3 regions of the Enterobacter sp. UPMP2052 genome follow, and region 1 is predicted to be linked to each of the others. Evidence: predicted binding sites of a transcription regulator. Region 1 holds the regulator's gene; each other region holds the start of a gene.
The links. The regulator CRP, encoded in region 1, controls carbon source genes, mostly activating them, when cyclic AMP is high. The targets are predictions, from matches to a motif close to ATGTGANNNNNNTCACAT.
Positions count from the first base shown of each region.

Region 2: a site for CRP is predicted at 1,146-1,163, ahead of epd (erythrose-4-phosphate dehydrogenase). Genes of this name have one in related genera too.
Region 3: a site for CRP is predicted at 1,041-1,058, ahead of ACWKX3_RS00770 (NupC/NupG family nucleoside CNT transporter). Genes of this name have one in related genera too.

Region 1 covers NZ_JBSKJR010000005.1:168,235-170,505, forward strand. Annotated here, with positions in the region: gene ACWKX3_RS15660 (YccS/YhfK family putative transporter) at 1-598, opposite strand, end outside; gene crp (cAMP-activated global transcriptional regulator CRP) at 656-1,288, opposite strand; gene ACWKX3_RS15670 (OsmC family protein) at 1,600-2,004, shown strand; gene ACWKX3_RS15675 (phosphoribulokinase) at 2,091-2,271, opposite strand, start outside.
Region 2 covers NZ_JBSKJR010000013.1:53,953-56,223, forward strand. Annotated here, with positions in the region: gene epd (erythrose-4-phosphate dehydrogenase) at 1-950, opposite strand, end outside; gene ACWKX3_RS21255 (nucleoside/nucleotide kinase family protein) at 1,197-1,907, opposite strand; gene ACWKX3_RS21260 (MltR family transcriptional regulator) at 1,904-2,271, opposite strand, start outside.
Region 3 covers NZ_JBSKJR010000001.1:164,102-166,372, reverse strand. Annotated here, with positions in the region: gene ACWKX3_RS00775 (Nramp family divalent metal transporter) at 1-777, opposite strand, end outside; gene ACWKX3_RS00770 (NupC/NupG family nucleoside CNT transporter) at 1,123-2,271, shown strand, end outside.

The DNA.
Region 1 (2,271 bases):
GTCGCGTCAGCAGCGGCGGCAGTGATTTTTCCGGATCGGTGTGCTGGGTCAGCAGGGTGTATTTGGCCTCGCAGTACTCCGCTAGCTGCACGTAGAGCAGGCTCAGGGATTCGCGCAGCGGCTGTTCCCGCCACAGCCAGAACCAAAACCAGTTGAATACGCCGTACCACAGCGTGCCGAGGGCGTAGATCAGCAGCGGCTCCCACACCGGCATATTGCCCGCCAGGCTCAGCGTAAAGATGGCGGCAATCAGCGAGGCGGGCAGCAGTCGGGCGTGCAGCGAGCTGATTTCAGCAGTCACGCCGAGCGTCATTGCCAGCACGGTCAGAATGAGCGGCAGCGGAATATCCCGGGCCAGCAGAAGCTGCACCGCGAGGCTACAGCCTGCAAACAGGCAACCGCCAACGATCAGGCGTTTGAAAAAGCGCTTATGCGGCGTGTCGAGGCCCGCAATGTTGCAGCAGGCAGGCACAAGGGAAAACAGCAGACCCTGCTGGAGATGACCAAGGATCAGGCCCACGGCCACAGGAAGGCACAACACCAGCGTTTGCCGCAGTGCGTAGTTAACTTCCGGGTGATAGATCAGCCTGCGCCACATGGGGAGTAGAGACAAAAACGGCGTGTCACCTTGCGGTGGCACGCCGTTTGACCGTAATTAACGGGTTCCGTAGACCACGATGGTTTTACCGTGGGCAGAGATCAAGTTCTGGTCTTCCAGCATTTTCAGGATACGGCCCACTGTTTCACGGGAGCAACCAACGATCTGACCAATTTCCTGGCGGGTAATTTTAATTTGCATGCCGTCAGGGTGGGTCATCGCGTCCGGCTGTTTAGCCAGGTTCAGCAGGGTCTGCGCGATACGGCCGGTAACGTCGAGGAAGGCAAGGTTGCCCACTTTCTCAGACGTCACCTGCAGACGGCGAGCCATCTGGGAAGAGAGACGCATCAGGATGTCAGGGTTTACCTGAATCAGCTGACGGAACTTCTTGTAAGAAATTTCAGCCACTTCACATGCGGTTTTCGCACGAACCCAGGCGCTACGTTCCTGGCCCTCTTCAAACAGGCCCAGTTCACCGATGAAATCGCCCTGGTTCAGATAAGAAAGGATCATCTCTTTCCCTTCTTCATCTTTGATCAGCACTGCCACCGAGCCTTTGACGATGTAATACAACGTTTCCGCTTTTTCACCCTGGTGAATCAGCGTGCTCTTCGATGGGTACTTATGAATGTGGCAATGAGACAAGAACCATTCGAGAGTCGGGTCTGTTTGCGGTTTGCCAAGCACCATGCGCTGTTATCCTCTGTTATAAGCTGTCACCAGAGCCATAAATCGCATCCTGACTCTGGGGTTGCAATCGAATTCTTACCCATACCCTGGGAAGTCGGCTGTCGTAACGTTTCGCAGCCAGTAAAGTTTGATGTCCTCTGCATACATGTGTAACGTCAATGTATTACTGTAGCATCCTGAGTGTTTTAGCATAGCTTTTGACGCGTGTCTCCTGGTGTCTCGCTTCAGCATGATGCAGGTCGCCTTCCGTTGCGTGAAATGTAACGCGCGCGTACTCTGTCACCAAAAATGCAACGTTGGAGTTAATGAATATGCAAGCGCGTGTAAAGTGGGTAGAAGGGCTGACGTTCCTGGGCGAGTCTGCGTCAGGCCACCAAATTTTGATGGACGGTAACTCCGGCGATAAAGCCCCAAGCCCTATGGAGATGGTGCTGATGGCGGCGGGGGGATGCAGCGCTATCGACGTGGTGTCGATCCTGCAAAAAGGCCGTCACGACGTGACCGATTGCGAAGTGAAGCTCACGTCTGAACGCCGCGAAGAGGCGCCACGCCTGTTCACGCATATCAATCTGCACTTTATTGTCACGGGTAAAGACCTGAAAGACGCGGCGGTGTCGCGCGCGGTTGACCTGTCTGCGGAGAAGTACTGCTCTGTGGCGTTAATGCTTGAGAAAGCGGTTAATATTACCCATTCGTATGAAGTGATTGAGGCCTAATCTTTTGGCGGGTGGCGCTTCGCTGACCCGCCCTACAAAAGCACGATCGTAGGCCCGGTAAGCGCAGCGCCACCGGGCAAAACAACTCACGCGATCTGCTTGCCTTCCATCAACCGCTGCACCAGCGGTGTCATGATTAACTCCATCGCCAGCCCCATTTTTCCGCCCGGCACCACCAACGTATTGATATGTGAAATAAACGACCCCTGCAGCATCGCCAGCAGCCACGGGTAGTCGATCCCGTCCAGATTGCGGAAATGGATGACC
Region 2 (2,271 bases), on a different contig from region 1:
TCACACCAGACCAGCGTCTTGATAAGGTGTGCGCCACTGACTCGCGTTTGTGTGCCATCAACAATGGCACTGTGCGGGTCATGGTTAAAATCTACTGAGACCAACGGTAATTCCGTATAGTCAACTATACCATGAAATGAACCCTGTGCCGCTTTTTGCAGCAACAGGTTGACTTCACAGGCTTTTACCGGTTTTTTCACCGTCACGCTGAGGTCGATTGCGGTCACGTTAATGGTGGGAACACGCACGGCAATCGCTTCAAAACGGTCGTTAAACTGCGGGAAAATTCGGGTGATCCCGGCCGCCAGCTTGGTATCAACCGGAATGATGGACTGGCTCGCCGCACGGGTGCGCCGCAAATCCGGGTGATACGCGTCGATAACCTGCTGATCGTGCATAGCGGAGTGGATCGTGGTCACGGTACCGGACTCAATGCCATACGCATCGTCTAACAGTTTAATGACCGGAATAATGCAGTTGGTGGTACAGGAGGCGTTGGAGACAATGCGGTGTTCGGCCTGCAGCTCGTGCTGGTTGACGCCGAAAACGACAGTGGCATCGAGGTCGTGACTGCCGGGATGGGAAAACAGCACCTTTTTCGCGCCGGCGTTCAGATGTGCTTCACCGTGCTCACGGTTGCCGTACACGCCGGTACAGTCCAGCACGACGTCCACTCCCAACTCGCGCCAGGGTAGCGACTCAAGAGCAGGCTCATGCAGCACGCGAATGACATCGTCGCCGACAAACAGCTGCTCCCTCTCCTGGCGAACGTCCCAGGCAAAGCGCCCATGGCTGGTGTCGTATTTCAATAAATGCGCCATGCCCGCAGCATCCGCCAGTTCATTGATTGCCACCACGGTGATTTCCGCACGACGCCCGGATTCATATAAAGCACGAACCACGTTACGTCCGATGCGACCGAAGCCATTAATCGCTACGCGTACGGTCATAGATCTCCTGCAAAGCTATCCCTGGGTTTGAGGTGGCTGAAAGAGTAATCCAGCTACGTTCTGAGGGGAATCCTTGCCTGTCACAAACTGCGATTGATTGGTCATTTGTCGAACATTTAATCGACTGAAACGCTTCAGCAAGAATAAGCGAAACGGGGAATAAAAGGAACGTTCCGCCGGATAGATTCGCCATTTATCTGACTTGCGTCACATTTTCATGACCCAAAGCGCGCCGTATTATTCCATTCAGGCAAACCGGTATTCACCTGCTTCCGTCATGCGCAACAGCGCATCGGCCTGGCGACTATGGCCCAGCACGCGCTCAACATTCGGCCCATCCGTACGTAAATAAAAGGCCTGCGCCTCCTCCTGCGATAACCCCCCTGCGACCTTGCGCTGCACAAGACGCTCACGCAGCGCTGACGCAGGTGCAGTAATAAAGATGGAGAAATCACAGAACGCCCCCAGCGCCTTCCACCTATCGTCATCCAGTAAAAGCCAGTTTCCTTCGACGATAACAATGCTGGCCGTAACCGCAATCGCTGCTTCAACAGGGTCGTGTTTTTGTCGGTCATACTGAGGCCAGACTGCGGTCTCCTCGCCCAGTAGGCGCAGATTTTTTGCCAGCTTCGCCACATCGAAGGTTTCCGGTGCGCCTTTATAAGGACGCAGTTGGTTTGCAACCAGCCAGTCATTGTAATGATGGAATCCATCCATCGGGAGAGTTTGTATATCAGGCAGACCGGGCTCCCGCTGCGAGAGATATTCCCAGAACGTCGTTAATGTGGACTTGCCTGTTCCCGGCGGAGCACTGAGAAAAACAACGGTCCTTCTTTTACCGCCACGTCTGTGCAGCTTCGCGATATCCTGTAACAGAGGGAGATGGACGTTTTGTATCTCATCTTCGCCATACTGCGCTTCAACCGGTAATCCATTCACTGTCAGGCTAATTTTCACGGTTCTAATTCCTTGAGTATCGTCGTTACCGCCAGCGTCATTGCCGTCTTGACCATGCCAGTAAAGCGAACCTCAGACCATGCAGCAAAATCGGCAAATTTCATCGATTTAAGGGCATTAAATAAGGTTGCATTACGGGTAATGCTATTTACGTTGCTGATAAAATCCCAGGTGATGTCATCCGCGAACCCCGGAATATCACTCTGTTCGCTCAGATACTGACTGAACTGGGAGAAATGGGTGATATCGGCATAAAGCCATTTATCCATTTTTCCCAGCGCGTAAATCAAACGCAACGCCACGCTTATATCGTCAAGCGGCCCGCTTTGCGCGAGTAACGGCTTCACTGCATATTCCACGATCT
Region 3 (2,271 bases), on a different contig from region 1:
GGCAGCTGCGGTTGCCATCATCGCCAGGTTCACAAATCCGGCAATGGTCATGGCAATCGCCACGTCCCATTTGGTGGCGGAGTAACGGTCTTTACGCGTTCCGCCGTGCAAATCCTGGGTTAATGAAGAGTGGAGATAGATAACGTGCGGCATGATGGTTGCGCCCAGCACCCCTGCCGCCAGGAATACGGCTTCGGTATTAGGCAGGCTCGGGATCGCCATCCCTTTACCGAGCTGCACCAGATTCGGCTGAGAAAATACCAGCTCAACAATATAGGCTGCGGCCACAAACAGCAGCAGACCACCAATCACCTTTTCGAGCGGTTTTTGCCCGCGACGCTGCAGCATCAAAATCAGGAACGTCGCAATCCCGGTCAGCACGGCACCCTGCAGCAGCGACACGCCTAAAATCAGCTTGAAGCCGATAGCCGCCCCGATAAATTCGGCGAGATCGGTCGCCATGGCGATAATTTCCGCCTGGATCCAGTACAGCCACACCGCCGGACGCGGATAGTGGTCGCGGATCTGCTCCGCCAGGTTTTTACCTGTGGCGATACCCAGCTTTGCCGAAAGCATCTGGATCAGCATCGCCATGAAGTTGGCCCAGACTACCACCCACAGCAGCTTATAGCCGAAGCTGGCCCCGGCCTGAATGTTGGTCGCAAAATTACCCGGATCGATATAGCCAATAGCAGCAATGAACGCAGGTCCCATTAACGCGAACCGCAACTTGCGCGCTGCTCTGCCACTGCTACCCTCTACGCGACTGTTTGTCATGTCTGCCTCTGGAAATATAGCCTTTGCTATGTTTTATGCTATCAAAATGAGAATGATTATCAAGACCATTTAGGTGGTTAAAAATGATTTCATTGATAGCTAAGAACAATAGGTGGGCAGGTGGTGCGACATCACAGATTGTGAAAATGCGCAGTCATTTGTGAAGCGTAGCACACAAACTTAACTTTTCACTCATTTACCTAACATAACAAAAATGTATTGTTGATCACTATTTTTGAGACTCGTCACAGGATGTAACTATAGTGTGGCCTTGATCTCGTTTTCTTTGCGCTTGTTACATAGAATGTGCACGGAAATTAAACCTGCCTCATATTTGGAGCAAATATGGACCGCGTCCTTCATTTTGTCCTGGCACTCGTTGTCGTTACTGCGCTTGCGTTGCTGGTCAGCCATGACCGCAAAAAAATCCGCATCCGCTTTGTTGTTCAGCTTCTGGTTATTGAAGTTTTACTCGCGTGGTTCTTCCTGAACTCCAACGTGGGACTCGGCTTCGTCAAAGGCTTTTCCGAAATGTTCGAAAAACTGCTCGGTTTTGCCAACGAAGGGACCAATTTCGTCTTCGGTAATATGAACGATCAAGGCCTGGCGTTCTTCTTCCTGAAAGTGCTGTGCCCTATCGTCTTTATCTCTGCGCTGATTGGTATTTTGCAGCACATCCGCGTGTTGCCTGTTGTTATCCGCGCTATCGGTACCGTGCTGTCAAAAGTGAACGGTATGGGCAAACTGGAATCTTTCAACGCCGTAAGCTCCCTGATCCTCGGTCAGTCTGAGAACTTTATCGCGTATAAAGACATCCTCGGCAAAATGTCCCGCAATCGTATGTACACCATGGCTGCAACGGCGATGTCTACCGTTTCCATGTCGATTGTTGGCGCATACATGACCATGCTGGAGCCAAAATACGTTGTTGCGGCACTGGTTCTGAACATGTTCAGCACCTTTATCGTTCTGTCTCTGATCAACCCGTACCGTGTTGAAGAGGGCGAAGAGAACCTGCAGATGGCAAATCTGCATGAAGGTCAGAGCTTCTTCGAAATGCTGGGTGAATACATTCTGGCGGGCTTTAAGGTTGCGATTATCGTTGCGGCAATGCTGATCGGCTTTATCGCCCTGATTTCAGCCCTGAACGCCCTGTTCGCGGCGGTGCTCGGTATCTCCTTCCAGGGCATTCTGGGCTATATCTTCTACCCTGTTGCCTGGGTAATGGGTGTTCCGGCTCACGAAGCGCTGCAGGTCGGCAGTATCATGGCCACCAAGCTGGTGTCTAACGAATTCGTTGCAATGATGGATCTGCAGAAAATTGCCAGCACGCTCTCTCCGCGCGCAGAAGGCATCCTCTCTGTGTTCCTGGTTTCCTTCGCCAACTTCTCATCCATCGGTATTATCGCCGGTGCGATTAAAGGTCTGAACGAAGAACAGGGCAACGTGGTTTCTCGCTTTGGTCTGAAGCTGGTGTACGGTTCGACGCTGGTC